3 regions of the Gordonia sp. ALPHA1B1 genome follow, and region 2 is predicted to be linked to each of the others. Evidence: riboswitches for the same ligand, from Rfam matches in the RefSeq annotation. Region 2 holds a riboswitch; each other region holds the start of a gene.

Region 1 (4,659 bases), on a different contig from region 2:
TGTCCTCGGCGGGGGCCTCGTCACCCTCGACGACCGCGTCGTCGGCGACCGCGTCACCCTCGGTGTCCACCGCGTCGGTCACGGCCGCGTCGACAGCGTCGACGTCGGCAGCAGCCACGTCGACGGAATCGGTCGAGGCGAGTTCGTTCTCCGGGGTGCTCACTGCAGCCCACGCTCCTTATGGTTCATCTGGCGGTCGTGTTCCTCGTCGCCGGCCGAGCCCACCGCGTGGGTCAGCCGAACAACCAGAGCACGCCCTTGGCGAAGGCGAGGTCGAGGCCGGCAATGAACGCGGTCATCACGATGACGAACACGAGCACGACGATCGTGTAGGTGATCATCTCGCGCCGCGTAGGCCAGATGACCTTCTTCAGCTCGGCGACGACCTGCGTCAGAAAGACCCAGATCCGTACGAACGGATTCCGGCTCTCCTCGGCAGACGCCTTCTTCTTGGTCTTGCGTTCCTTGACGGCGACCGACCCCGTGTCGGAGTCGGCGTCACCGTCGGTTGCACCCGCCGCCGAGCGACGTCCGCGAGCCGAGCGCTTACCGGACGGACGCAGCTCCTTCGCGGCTTCGGTCGACGTGCCGTCGTCCGTACCCGCGTCGGTGGCCTCGTCGCGACCGTCGAGCTCAGCCGCAGCCGAATCGGCCGCAGAACCCTCTGCGGCGTCTTTGGCGCGGGCGGCCCGGTCTCGCTTGCTCAACTTCGCGGTCCTCTCGTCAGCGTGTGCCCTTCACCAGGGCAGGGGCGACAGGACTTGAACCTGCAACCTGCGGTTTTGGAGACCGCTGCTCTGCCAATTGAGCTACGCCCCTTTGCGACGCCCGCCACCGGAGTGGTCGGCGTTGCCGTCCTTCTCGATCCGGCCTCGCGGCCCGTCGACGTTTCGTCGCCGACAAAACCAACGCGCCACCCTATGGGTAGCGCGCAAGTCTGAATCAATCAGACACTTCAGTGTAGATCACCGGGGCGGTGGACCCAAAACGGGCTCGCCTCCGCTCCCCCGACGACCGTACACGCCACCCGTCCGTGAGCCGCCCGAACGGCTCGCGACCGGTCGATCAGTTGAACTGGATGACGGCCTGCGCGCGTCCGAAGATGCGGCGATCGCCCTGCTTGGCGGTGATCGCGATGGTCCCGCGGCGGGTCGCGGGATCGAGCGACTTCACCTTGCCGGTGAAGTCGACGGCCGCGCTGTCGTCGGCCGGGACGTACACCGGGCTGGTGAAGCGCACGTTGTACTCGCAGAAGGCCGCCGGGTCGCCGATGAACTCGGAGACGAAGCTCGCGCCGAGCCCCATCGTCTGCATGCCGTGCGCGACGACGTCGTCCATCCCGGCCGCGTTCACGACGTGGTCGGAGAAGTGGATCGGGTTGGGGTCGCCGGCCACGCCCGCGTAGTTCGCGAGATTGCCGCGCGTCAGCAGGTAGCGCTTGGGCGTGAGTTCCTGACCCACCGTGAGCGTGTCGAAGTCGACGGCACCGAAGGCGCCCGGCGACTGCGTCGGGTCGGGGAGGTCGTAGCGACCCGCCTTCGACTCGACGGTGTGCCCGGACTCGCCGATGGCGTCGACCTTGATCATCACGTGGTCGAGTGACGCCTCGAGTTCGGGGTCGACGTCCATGCCGGGACGCGCGGCCAGAGAGGTCCACGTGGTCATGACCGGCTCGTCGTGCTGGTTCCAGATGACGTTCTTGGTGACCATCAGGTCGATCATCTCGGGACTGCTCACGTGCCGGAACGACTCGAGCGAGACGTCGCAGATCAGGCGGTCCCCGACCTTCATCGGCTGGTGGTAGACCAGCCGCTGGTCGGTCTGCATGATCTGCCACATGTCGTAGCCGGTGACGACGTCTTCGAAGAGCTTGCGCTGGGCGATGATCCCGAGCACCGACACATAGGTCGGCGCGGCGATCAGGCGGTCGTGACCGAAGGCCCGGGCGCCCTCCTCGCTCCAGTGGGTCGGGTGCGCATCCTGCACCGCCATCGCGTGCTTACGGATCTCCTCGCGGCCGATCTCGTAATAGTCGTCGACCGTGTAGTGGAAGCCGACGAGGCTCTGCGTGTGGGCGGCGATCTCGTCGGGGGTCGGCTTCGCGCCACCGTTCGACGCCTCGTCCGGACGATCCTGGATCTCGGCTCCGCTTACCTGTGACATTGAGCTCTACTCCTTCGGCCGACACAGCAAGACGGGCTGCCTCATCGAGAGGCAGCCCGCTGCTGGTGGTACTTCGAAACGGCCGACGACGGCGTCAGCGCGATTCCTTGTGCCCCTGGTGCTTGCCGCAGTTCGGGCAGAACTTCTTGATCTCGAGGCGATCGGGATCGTTGCGGCGGTTCTTCTTCGTGATGTAGTTACGGTGCTTGCACACCTCGCAGGCCAAGGTGATCTTGGGGCGAACATCTGTTGAGGAGGCCACTTGATTGCCTTCTTTCGGGTGGTACGTGGTCGGGTTCGGAAGTTCCCTCAGGGCTTGCGACCCTTGCGCTCGGTTCCGGTCGGACCCGATGTGTAGCGGTGGAGGGACTCGATCCCTCGACCTCACGATTATGAGTCGTGCGCTCTAACCAGCTGAGCTACACCGCCCCGCGGACTTCTCGTCCAGCGAGCCCCCTGACGGAATCGAACCGTCGACCTTTTCCTTACCATGGAAACGCTCTGCCGACTGAGCTAAGGGGGCGTGCCCCGGGCGGTTGTGCCCGAGAGCCTTAACGAGGTTACACACTCGCGTCTGCGCTAGACAAATCGCTGGTCGGAGACCGTCTGTAGAGCAGTTTCGCGAGAATGAACCACGCTGTGGCAGGTATAGGATTCGAACCTATGTAGCTTGCGCGACGGATTTACAATCCGCTCCCTTTGGCCGCTCGGGCAACCTGCCGTGCCGCTCTTCCGGCCACCGTGACGGCCGTACGAACAACGCCGTGAAGAATACAACGAACACCGCATCAACGCGCAAACCGGCTGGTCAACAGGCCGGGACCCGGTCGTGGCACAGGCGTCCCACTGCGACCCCCACTCCTGCTACTGTGGCTGCGTTCTGACACGGGGTGCTCCGCGACGCGGGGCTGAGATGAGACCCGAGAACCTGTCCAGGTAATGCTGACGAAGGGATGTCATGTCTGTGCATGCGCGCATGCCGGTCTCCGGCCGTTTCTCCGACCACCTCTGGGAGGAGACGAAGGGGTTGCGGACGGCGATCGACGACCTCGAGTTCCTGCGGCGGCTCGGCGACGGGACGCTGCCACTGGAGGTGTTCCGCACCTACATGGAGCAGGACTCGCTGTACCTCGCCGGGTACGCGAAGGCCCTCGCCATCCTGGCGTCGAAGTCCCCCGACCCGCAGACCGCGGGGTTCTGGGCGAACTCGTCGGCCACCGCGGCCACCGTCGAGTCGGCGCTGCACGGCGACCTGCTCAACGGCGGCCAGCTGCCTCCGCGTGAGGGCGAACCCGAGCCGTCGCCGGCGTGCCTGGGGTACGTGTCCTACCTGACCGCCGTCGCCGCGACCGAGTCGTATGCGGTCGGCGCGGCCGCGGCCCTGCCCTGCTTCTGGATCTACGCGGAAGTCGGCCGGGCCCTGGCCGCGAGTGCCGCCCAGGTGCTCGCCGCCGACCCGAACCACCCCTACGCGCAGTGGGTGACCACCTACGACGCCCCGGAGTTCCAGGAATCCGCCTCGCGGGCAAGGGAACTCGTGGACGAGGCTGCGGCGCACGCCGGCGAGCGGGAGCGGGCCGCGATGGCCACGGCGTTCACCGTCGCCACCCGGTTCGAGCTTCTGTTCTGGGACACCGCGCTGAACCCGCAACCGTGGCCCGCCGCATGAGCGCCCGCATGAGCGCCCGCGCGCGCCGCCTCCTCACCGCGCTCGCCGCCGCGGTCGTCGCGTCGTCGGCGATCACCGCGTGCGGTTCGGGCGCCGGTTCGGACGGCACCATCCGATTCGCGCTCGACTGGTCCCCGAACACCAACCACACGGGATTGTTCGTGGCGCAGCAGCGCGGCTGGTTCGAGGAGGCCGGACTCGACGTCGAGATCCTGCCGTACAACAACACCGCCGTGGACACCATCGTGGACGCGGGCAACGCCGAGTTCGGGATCAGCACCCACAACTCGTCGACCTTCTCGCGGGCATCGGGCGCGCACACCATCTCCGTGTTCGCGCCGCTGCAGAAGTGGGCCACCGGCATCGGTGTCCGCGCCGACCGCCGCGACATCACGAGCCCGAAGGACCTCGACGGGAAGACATACGCCGGTTTCGGCGACCCGGGCGAGGAGAAGACCCTCGAGCAGGTGATCCGAAACGACGGCGGCACCGGCGAGTTCACCTCGGTGACCCTCGGGACCTCGGCATACGAGGCGGTCTACTCCGGTCAGGCCGACTTCACCGTCTCCTATCTCGCGTGGGAGGGCATCGAGGCCGAGCATCGCGGAACCCCGATGAGGTACTTCCACTACACCGACTTCGGATTCCCGGAGGCATACGCGATCGTCGTCGACGCCAACGAGGACTGGCTGGCGGACAACCCGGACCGCGCGGCGGCCTTCGTGACGGCGCTGCAGCGCGGTTACCAGGCAGCGGCCGACGACCCGGACGCGGCGGCCCGCGACCTCCTCGCCGCCAACCCCGGTGCGTTCAACGACGAGCAGTTG
Region 2 (4,659 bases):
ATACGCGGCCGCCAGGCAGCGGGTCACCCAGTCCTTGCCGAAGCCGACCGCCGCGGGAACGTCGTGCCCGTGGGCCAGCGCGCATGCGATCGCGGCGGCGAGGGTGTCGCCGGCGCCGTGGTCGTGCGGGGTGTCGATGCGTTCGTGGCTGAGCTCGATGAACTGGTCGCCGTCGTAGAGCAGATCGGGGGAGTGGTCCGAGGTTCGCAGGTGCCCGCCTTTCACCAGCGCCCAGCGCGGCCCGAGATCGAGCAGTGCCCTGGCCGCGTCGCGCTGCGACGCGGCATCGGTGACCGCGATGCCGGTGATGAGCCGGACCTCGTCCAGGTTCGGTGTCACCACCGTCGCGAGGGGAAACAGGCTGTGCCGCAGGGTGTCGAGTGCCGAGTCGGCGAGCAGCTGGTTGCCGTGCATCGACGCGCACACTGGATCGACCACCAGCGGAACGGATGTGTCCCGGCCGATTCCGCTCGTGCGGCACTGCTCGACGATGGCCTCGATGATGGGCGCCGACGCGAGCATCCCGGTCTTCGCCGCGGCCACACCGATGTCACCGGACACGGAGTCGATCTGCGCCGCCACGGTCTGCGGTGAGATCTCCTCGAACCCGCTCACGCCCACCGAGTTCTGGACCGTCACCGCGGTCACCGCGACACACCCGTGCACCCCGAGCAGGGCGAAGGTGCGCATGTCTGCCTGTATTCCCGCGCCCCCGCCGGAGTCCGAACCCGCGATGGTCAGGACCCGTACCGGGGCCGTTCCGGGCGGTGACAGCGGGAGTCCCGTGTAGGCCTGTTCGTCGACCGTGCGCTGATTCGCGTCGACTGTGCGTCGTCGTGCGTCGTCTGTGCGCATCAGGCGCCGCCGGTCGTCTGGAGCGGGAGGTACACGCGGTTACCAGCCTCGGCGAACTCGGCCGACTTCGCGGCCATGCCCTCGGCGATAGTCCGGTCGATGTCGTCCGCGGTGACGAGACCGTGCTCCTCGGCGTAGGCGCGGACGTCCGCCGAGATCCGCATCGAGCAGAACTTGGGTCCGCACATCGAGCAGAAGTGGGCGGTCTTCGCGGGCTCGGCGGGCAGCGTCTCGTCGTGGTATGCGCGCGCGGTGTCGGGGTCGAGGGCGAGATTGAACTGGTCGGTCCAGCGGAACTCGAAGCGCGCCTTGCTCAGTGCGTCGTCGCGTTCCTGTGCCCGCGGGTGGCCTTTGGCCAGGTCGGCCGAGTGCGCCGCGATCTTGTACGTGATCACGCCGACCTTGACGTCGTCGCGGTCCGGAAGTCCTAAATGCTCTTTCGGAGTCACGTAGCACAGCATCGCGGTGCCGGCCTGAGCGATCATCGCCGCGCCGATGGCCGAGGTGATGTGGTCGTAGGCCGGCGCGATGTCGGTGGCGAGCGGACCCAGGGTGTAGAAGGGGGCCTCCTCGCACAACTCCTCCTCCAGGCGCACGTTCTCGGCGATCTTGTGCATCGGGACGTGCCCGGGGCCTTCGATCATGACCTGCACACCATGCGATTTGGCGATCGCGGTCAGCTCGCCGAGAGTGCGGAGTTCGGCGAACTGGGCCTCGTCGTTCGCGTCGGCGATCGATCCGGGGCGCAAGCCGTCGCCGAGGGAGAACGTGATGTCGTAGCGGCGGAAGATCTCGCACAACTCGTCGAAGTGCGTGTACAGGAACGACTCCCGGTGGTGCGCGAGACACCAGGCCGCCATGATCGAACCGCCGCGCGACACGATGCCCGTCACCCGCTTCGCGGTCAGCGGAACGTAGCGCAGCAGGACACCGGCATGCACGGTCATGTAGTCGACACCCTGCTCGGCCTGCTCGATCACGGTGTCGCGATACAGTTCCCAGGTCAGCGAGGCGGGATCGCCGTTGACCTTCTCCAGCGCCTGGTAGATCGGAACCGTCCCCACGGGGACCGGCGAGTTACGCATGATCCACTCGCGGGTGGTGTGGATGTCGGCGCCGGTCGAGAGATCCATGATCGTGTCGGCGCCCCAGCGGGTGGCCCACACCATCTTCTCGACCTCGTCGGAGATCGAGCTGCGCACCGCCGAATTTCCGATGTTCGCATTGACTTTCACCGCGAAGTTCTTGCCTATGATCATCGGTTCGGACTCCGGATGCCGGTGGTTCGCCGGGATGACCGCTCGCCCGATCGCCACCTCCGACCGGACCAGTTCGGGGTCGATGCCCTCTCGGGCGGCGATGAACCGCATCTCTTCGGTGATGATCCCGGCCCGCGCCCAAGCTAGCTGGGTGCTCGCGCCGTCGACCGGTTCCGGGCGGCGCCAGTTGTCGCGGGTGGGGGCGAGGCCCTTCTCGACGTCGATGCGCGCCGTCGGATCGGTGTACGGACCCGAGGTGTCGTAGACGTCGAGGTGTTCGCCGTTGGTGAGGTGGATACGACGCTGCGGGACGCGCAGGTCGCCGACCGTGAGGTGGTGCTTGGTGCTGCCCTCGATCGGACCGAGGGTCAGGAACCCTGAGTCGGCGGGTGCGCTGCCGTCGCGAGTCGCGGATACACGTGTGCCCATGGCTTGTCTCCCTACGCCGGCATTACCCGGACAGGTTCGAGCGGTCGGCGACCGCCCGTCGCCATCTCAGCCCTCGGTCATCGTGAGAGCCCCCGCGGTGTAGTTGTCGTGCGTCCGCCACCCTACAGCGCGGAGTTCGTTCGGGTCGTAGGGGTGCGCGCGACCGTCTCGATGTGCGACGACCGGACGATCGGGGTCATCAGTTACGGTTCCGTAAGGTACCGTGTGACCCGGATCACAAGCGGGGCCTATGCCGAGGTTCGGACGGCACATGTCAGTGGTCCGATGTCCACGATCAAGAGGTGAGGAGGGTCGGGTGCTACGCAAGCATCGTCAGCGACCACCACAGTCGGCGAAGTCGATCCTGCAGCAGATCTCGCAGGTGGTGCACAATCCCGACCGCGACCGGTTCGAGCTGTGGGTCGCCGGCGACCTGGTCGGCGTGCTCGGCTATTCGACCGAGACGGTCGACGGTCAGACCACCATCACCGTCCTACACACCGTGCTCTACGACGAGTACACCGGACATGGTCTCGCCACCCGACTCACCCGCACCGTCGTGCACTTCACCCGCGAGCAGGGCGCCCGCCTGCGGCCCGTGTGCACCTTCACCAAGCACTATCTCGACGGCCATCCCGGGATCGTGACCCTCGCGCCGGTGTGATCCGAAGGTAAGCCTCGGCGGCTCCGGAACATTCCTCGCCGGACCCTTCGAGGCTCGTCGCTATCGCTCCTCGCACCTCAGGGAGCAGGGGTTATGCGCTTCCTTGGGATTATGGTGCGGTGGTCGCGCTCCTCGCGCCGGTGTGAGGAGCGGGCTCCGACTCGGCTCAGCCTGCCGACGGCTCCGACAGCAGTGTCTCGCGGAGCACCTTTTTGTCGATCTTGCCTACTGCGGTGACCGGGAGCGTGCGCACGACGCGGACCACGTCGGGCAGTTTGAAGGAGGCGAGTCCGCGGTCGGCGAGGAAGGTGCGGATCGCGGCCAGCTCGAGTGGTCGGGCCGGGGGGTGTTCGTGCGAGAGCACGACTGCCGCACAGATCTTCTCACCGAGCGCGTCGTCGGGCAGCCCGACCACCGCGACCTGCCGGACCGAATCGTGGGCGAGGAGGTTCTCCTCGACGTCGTCGGCGGCGACGTTCTCCCCGGCGCGCACGATGGTGTCCTTGATGCGGCCGGTCACGGCCAGGTGCCCCGACGGCAGCCGGGTGACCTTGTCCCCGGACCGGTAGAAGCCGTCCGGCGTGAAGGACTTCTCGTTGTGCGCCGTGGCGCGGTAGTAACCGCGGATCGTGTAGGGCCCCCGCACCAGCAGTTCACCTTCTTCCCCGTCGGGGACATCGGCTCCGCCCTCGTCGACGACCCGCACCTCGTCGAGCTCCGACATCGGTGCCCCTTGCACTTGGTGCACCAAGTCACGCGGGTCGTCGGTCCGGGTGTAGCAGATCAGCCCCTCGGCCATGCCGAAGACCTGCTGGACGACGGGGCCGAGGGCCGCGTCGAGGGCGACGGCGTCGGACTGTGCCAGCTTGGCGCCGCCCACCTGCAGCAGGCGCAGGGAGCTGATGTCCGCCGGCTCCCACTCGGTCGCCGCGCACCAGAGTTGCGCGAGCGCGGGGACGAGCGCGGTCACCGTGACGCGGTGCCGCTCGATGAGGTCGAAAGTGTTGTCCGGACTGGGGTTGTCGGCTAAGACGACGTGGCCGCCCGCACCGAAGACGCCCAGGATTCCCGGGCAGCACAGCGGAAAGTTGTGCGCGGCCGGCAGGGCGACGAGGTAGGTGTCGTCGGCGGTGAGGCCGGCGACGTCCGCGGACAGCCGGGCGTTGAGGTCGTAGTCGTCGTGCGTGCGCGCGATGAGTTTCGGCAGTCCGGTGGTGCCCCCCGACACGAGGAACAGGGCGGGTAGCCCGGCGTCGGGGGCAGCCGGGAGCTCGACCGAGGCGGGGTCGGCGTCGGGGAGCGGTGTGAATCGACCAGGTTCGCCGGAGATGAAGACCTGCGCGACGTCGGGCACCCGTGACTGCAGCTCGGTCGCGAGCTCGCGATAGTCGAACCCCCGGCGGCCGTCCTCACCGATGTAGGCGACCGCGCCGGCACCGGCTGCGAGATGGG
Region 3 (4,659 bases), on a different contig from region 2:
CCGGGCGATCAACGTCAGGGGTTGTGTCATCTGGGTCATCGTTCACCGGGTCGTGCGTGTTTCACCCTATGTCATCGTGCCGGGTTCCTCCCGAGTCGACCGGCGCCGCGCCGCCGACCTCGGCGGTTCGCGCGTGCCAGGTGCTCGTCGATGGCACCTCGTGGTTCCGAGCCGCGATGAGAGGGCTTCGGAGTCTCCCTGGCAGGTGTTGCGCATCTCACTTACGGTGGAGGCACCCGGTCGGGGCGACCGGGTTGCGAGGAGGCGTGGTGCGCGGCGACGGCGACGGCTGGGTGATCGATCCCGACGGTTCTCGATACTGGGGTATCCACGGCGCGGCAGGTCTGCTGCTGCGGGCGCCGCTGCCGGACGGATCGACCGGGGTGCTCCTCCAACACCGCGCCGCGTGGTCGCACCAGGGCGGCACGTGGGCGCTACCCGGCGGGGCCCGCGACTCGCATGAGGGTGCCATCGACACCGCGATCCGCGAGGCCGAGGAAGAAGCCGGGATCACCGCCGACGACCTGCGCGTCGTCGCCGCGGTCGTCACCCTCGAGGCGCCCGGCGGATGGACCTACACGACGGTCATCGCCGAGACGGACTCGCCGGTCCGCACGGTCGCCAACTTCGAATCCACGGAACTGCGATGGGTCGACGAGAAGCGCGTCGATCAACTCCCGCTGCATCCCGCGTTCGGACTCGCGTGGCCCGTTCTCCGCGAGCGGATCGCGATGTTGGATCCCCAGAGCTGAGCCCTCACACCCCGGCGCGGTCGGACTCGAGCAGTCGGTTCGCCCCGGCGACCAGCGCGTGGACGTTCGCCTCGTCGCTGCTCGCGCCCTCACCGACGGCCCAGGCCTGCCGGCCGTCGTGCTCGCACAGCAGGAACGTCGTGACCAGGCCGTCGACGACCCGCTGGTGCAGCCGGACGATCTGAACCGGGGCGCCGACGTCGTACAGGATCGAGGTCATCGCACCGACGGGGCCGGCGGCGACGGCGCTGCGGGACATGATGCGGTCGGCGATCGCGAGCGTCGCGCGGCACTCGACCAGGTCGCCCGAGCACGGGACGGCAGAGAAGGAGCCCAGCCGGATCGTGCCGCCACGGGAGTACTCGTCGGTGAATTGCTGCCAGGTCATCCCGGCGGCCTCCTCGTGCATCCCAAGGGGAAGCGGGCGGCCGAAACGTGCGGCGAAGTGGTCGCCGTCGTGCCGGTCGTCGCGCTCGGTCCACGAACAGGATCGACGAGGTAGATGAAGAGGGTGCATCTCGAAAACCGATTTCGGTCGAAGAACGGATGACCGACTGGAGAGCGCAACCGACCCGCAGCGGGGGGTCGGTCAGATTCAGACCCCGCTGCGGCGGGTTACGAGAACGCTCATGATGCACAACATGATCGGTCCACCATAGACCCGCGACACCGACCGGGCAAACGTGTTTCCGCGAGGCGAACCGCTAGAGCATCCCGGCGAGCTCGGTGGCTGCGGCGGTCGGGTCGGCGGCCGCGGTGATGGCCCGCACGACGACGATGCGCCGCGCCCCGAGCGCGGTGACCTCCCCGACGCGGCCGGCGTCGATACCGCCGATGGCGAACCACGGCTTGGCTGATTGTGTTGCGGCCGTTGAGGACACGAGGTCGAGGCCGGCTGCGGCGCGGCCCGGTTTGGTGGGGGTGGTCCAGCACGGACCGACGCAGAAGTAGTCGACGTCGTCGTCGGCGATCGCGGCGGCAGCCTGCTCGGGGTCGTGGGTCGAGGCGCCGATGACGACGTCCGGTCCGACGATCCGGCGGGCCGCCGACGGCGACAGGTCGCCCTGTCCGACGTGCAGGACATCGGCCCCGGAAAGCGCCGCGACGTCGGCGCGGTCGTTGACCGCCAGCAGGGCACCGTGCGCGTCGGCGACCGTCCGCATGCCCGCGAGGATCTCGAGTTCCTCGCCCGCCTCCAGGGTCCCGAACTCGCGCTCACCCGGCGAGTTCTTGTCGCGCAGCTGCACGATGTCGACGCCGCCCGCGAGCGCCGCGTCGACGAAGTCGAGCAGATCACCGCGTTCGCGCCGGGCGTCGGTGCACAGGTACAGGCGGGCCGTGGAGAGCCGCCGGCGACGGTCCGTCGCGGAGCCGGGGTCCGTCGACGCGGAGCTGGTGCGGTTCGGGGTCGTCACGCCGACCAGGCTAACCGGACCCCCGACGCCCCGGCGTAGGGTGGATCGCACGAACACACGGGAGTCCGGATCGGCCGGGCTGAGAGTGCGGACAGATTCCGCTGACCGTCGAACCTGATCCGGGTCATTCCGGCGAAGGGAGGTGATTCCCAGCGTGGACTCCCCACCGCAGCGCCCTGCCCACCGCGCCCTGACGGTCGTCGGGGGCGGTGTCATCGGGCTGACCTGTGCGCTCACCGCGGCCGACGCCGGATGGCGGGTTCGCGTCCTCGACGCCGGCACCGACGAGCGCGCGTCCTGGGTCGCCGGCGGCATGCTCGGTTCACTCGGCGAGGGTCATCCCGGCGAGGACGCGTCCCTGGCCCTCTCGGTCGAATCGGTCCGGCTGTGGCCGGCGCTCGTGAAGCGGCTCGACGACCCGGGTGTCGTCACCGCCACCGACTCGCTGTTCGTCGCGGCCTCGGCCACCGACATCGAGTACCTGCGGCATCTCGCCGATTTCGTCTGGGCCGGGCAGCCCGCCACCGATGCCGCGCTGCAGTCGGTGACCGGCCGCGACATCCGGACCCTGGAACCGTCGCTGAGCTCTCGACTGGTCGGTGGCTACCGCGCGGTCGGCGAGTGGTCCGTCGACAACCGGCGGCTGCTCGAGGCGTTGCGCGCCGCCGCGACGTCGGCGGGTGCCGAGTTGGTCTCCGCGCGCGTCGAATCCCTGGCCGATCTCGACGACCTCGGTTCCGACACCCAGATCCTGCTCGCCGCCGGACTCGGCACCGCGGCCCTCTGGCCGGACGTGGACCTGCATGCGGCGAAGGGGGAGATCCTCCGCCTGCGCCGCACGCGCTGGTCGGTGCCGCCGCCCGGCCACGTCGTCCGGGCACGCCTCCACGGGCGGGCCGTGTACCTGGTGCCGCGCGAGGACGGAGTCGTCGTCGGCGCCACCCAGTACGAGGCCGAGGGGACGGCCGACCGCGCGCCGCAAGCCGGTGGGGTCGCGGATCTGCTCGCCGACGCGATCGAGGTCTTCCCCGGGCTGCGGACCTACGAACTGACCGAAGCGGGGGCCGGTCTGCGGCCGTGCACCGCGGACGGATTGCCGATCGTCACCCGTGTGGACACACGAACGGTCGTGGCGACCGGGCACGGGCGCAACGGGATCGTCCTCGCCCCGGGCACCGCCGCCCGCGTGCTGTCGATTCTGGAAGGAGCAGAGGAATGAGCATCAGCGCGAACATCACCGTCAACGGCAAGAGCGTCGACGTCGGCGCCGACACGTCGGTGCGCGACGTCGTCATGGGGCTGGGGTTGCCGGACCGGGGGATCGCGGTCGCGGTGGACGGCGCGGTCGTCCCGCGCGGCCGCTGGGACCGGCACACCATGACCGACGGCGCCGTCGTCGAGATCGTCACGGCGGTGCAGGGTGGCTGACCTCGCCGATCTGAAGCCCGACGCCTCGCGGACCGAGCAGAAGTCCGGCGACGAGACGATCCCGGATGCGGACCATCTGCGCATCGCCGGTCGCGACTTCTCGTCGCGACTCATCACCGGCACCGGCGGCGCGTCGAATCTCGCGACCCTGGAACGCGCGCTGGTCGCGTCGGGGACCGAGCTGACCACCGTCGCGGTTCGGCGCGTCGACGCGGCCTCGGGCACCGGGGTCTTCGATCTGCTGCGCCGGCTCGACATCGCCGTCCTGCCCAACACCGCGGGCTGTCACACCACCGCCGAGGCCGTCCTGACCGCCCAGCTGGCGCGCGAGGCGTTCGAGACCGACTGGGTGAAGCTCGAGGTGGTCGCGGACGAACGCACCCTGATGCCCGACGCCATCGAACTCGTCGACGCCGCGGCCGCACTGGTGGCCGATGGTTTCGTCGTGCTGGCCTACACCAACGACGATCCGGTCCTGGCCGCGCGCCTCGCCGATCTCGGGGTGGCGGCGGTGATGCCCCTCGGATCGCCCATCGGGACCGGACTCGGAATCCTCAACCCGCACAACATCGAGATGATCGTCGACGACTGCCACACCCGCTTCGACGACCCGCTGCCGGTCATTCTCGACGCGGGCATCGGGACGGCGAGCGACGCGGCCCTGGCGATGGAACTCGGTTGCGACGGTGTGCTTCTGGCCACGGCGGTGACCCGGGCGGAGAACCCCGAACTGATGGCGACGGCGATGCGGCACGCGGTGGCCGGGGGCCGACTGGCCGCGCGCGCCGGCCGGATCCCCAAGCGCTTCTGGGCGCACGCGTCCTCGCCCGGGCGCGACCGGGACTGACGCGCGGACCCGCGACCGGCCATCCGAACGACAGACCGGGCCGCTCCGGGTTCGGCGGCTATGGTCGAGGCGTGTTGCAGGTAGCGAATCTGACGAAGGACTTCGGCGGTCAACGCGCGGTCGACGACCTCACCTTCGAGGTGGGTCCGGGACGGGTCACCGGTTTCCTGGGGCCCAACGGTGCGGGCAAGTCGACGACCATGCGGATGATGCTCGG

What was found. A riboswitch is a leader RNA that binds a small molecule or an ion and turns the genes downstream of it on or off. The one in region 2 is predicted to bind thiamine pyrophosphate.
Region 1: linked by a shared signal. The riboswitch ahead of FFS52_RS11525 (TenA family protein) and the one ahead of thiC (phosphomethylpyrimidine synthase ThiC) in region 2 are both predicted to bind thiamine pyrophosphate.
Region 3: linked by a shared signal. The riboswitch ahead of thiO (glycine oxidase ThiO) and the one ahead of thiC (phosphomethylpyrimidine synthase ThiC) in region 2 are both predicted to bind thiamine pyrophosphate.

What each region holds. Positions count from the first base shown of each region.
Region 1 is NZ_SCOC01000014.1:15,997-20,655, reverse strand. It holds gene nusG (transcription termination/antitermination protein NusG) at 1-163, opposite strand, end outside; gene secE (preprotein translocase subunit SecE) at 234-707, opposite strand; tRNA gene FFS52_RS11555 (tRNA-Trp) at 747-819, opposite strand; gene FFS52_RS11550 (fused (3R)-hydroxyacyl-ACP dehydratase subunits HadA/HadB) at 1,066-2,163, opposite strand; gene rpmG (50S ribosomal protein L33) at 2,258-2,425, opposite strand; tRNA gene FFS52_RS11540 (tRNA-Met) at 2,519-2,592, opposite strand; tRNA gene FFS52_RS11535 (tRNA-Thr) at 2,614-2,686, opposite strand; tRNA gene FFS52_RS11530 (tRNA-Tyr) at 2,804-2,884, opposite strand; TPP riboswitch at 3,040-3,134, shown strand; gene FFS52_RS11525 (TenA family protein) at 3,122-3,832, shown strand; gene FFS52_RS11520 (ABC transporter substrate-binding protein) at 3,829-4,659, shown strand, end outside.
Region 2 is NZ_SCOC01000002.1:90,795-95,453, reverse strand. It holds gene thiD (bifunctional hydroxymethylpyrimidine kinase/phosphomethylpyrimidine kinase) at 1-855, opposite strand, end outside; gene thiC (phosphomethylpyrimidine synthase ThiC) at 855-2,543, opposite strand; TPP riboswitch at 2,535-2,649, opposite strand; gene FFS52_RS01565 (GNAT family N-acetyltransferase) at 2,860-3,207, shown strand; gene FFS52_RS01560 (AMP-binding protein) at 3,374-4,659, opposite strand, start outside.
Region 3 is NZ_SCOC01000012.1:108,890-113,548, forward strand. It holds gene FFS52_RS10620 (NUDIX hydrolase) at 270-752, shown strand; gene FFS52_RS10625 (hypothetical protein) at 757-1,140, opposite strand; gene thiE (thiamine phosphate synthase) at 1,457-2,167, opposite strand; TPP riboswitch at 2,216-2,325, shown strand; gene thiO (glycine oxidase ThiO) at 2,322-3,386, shown strand; gene thiS (sulfur carrier protein ThiS) at 3,383-3,595, shown strand; gene FFS52_RS10645 (thiazole synthase) at 3,654-4,442, shown strand; gene FFS52_RS10650 (ABC transporter ATP-binding protein) at 4,514-4,659, shown strand, end outside.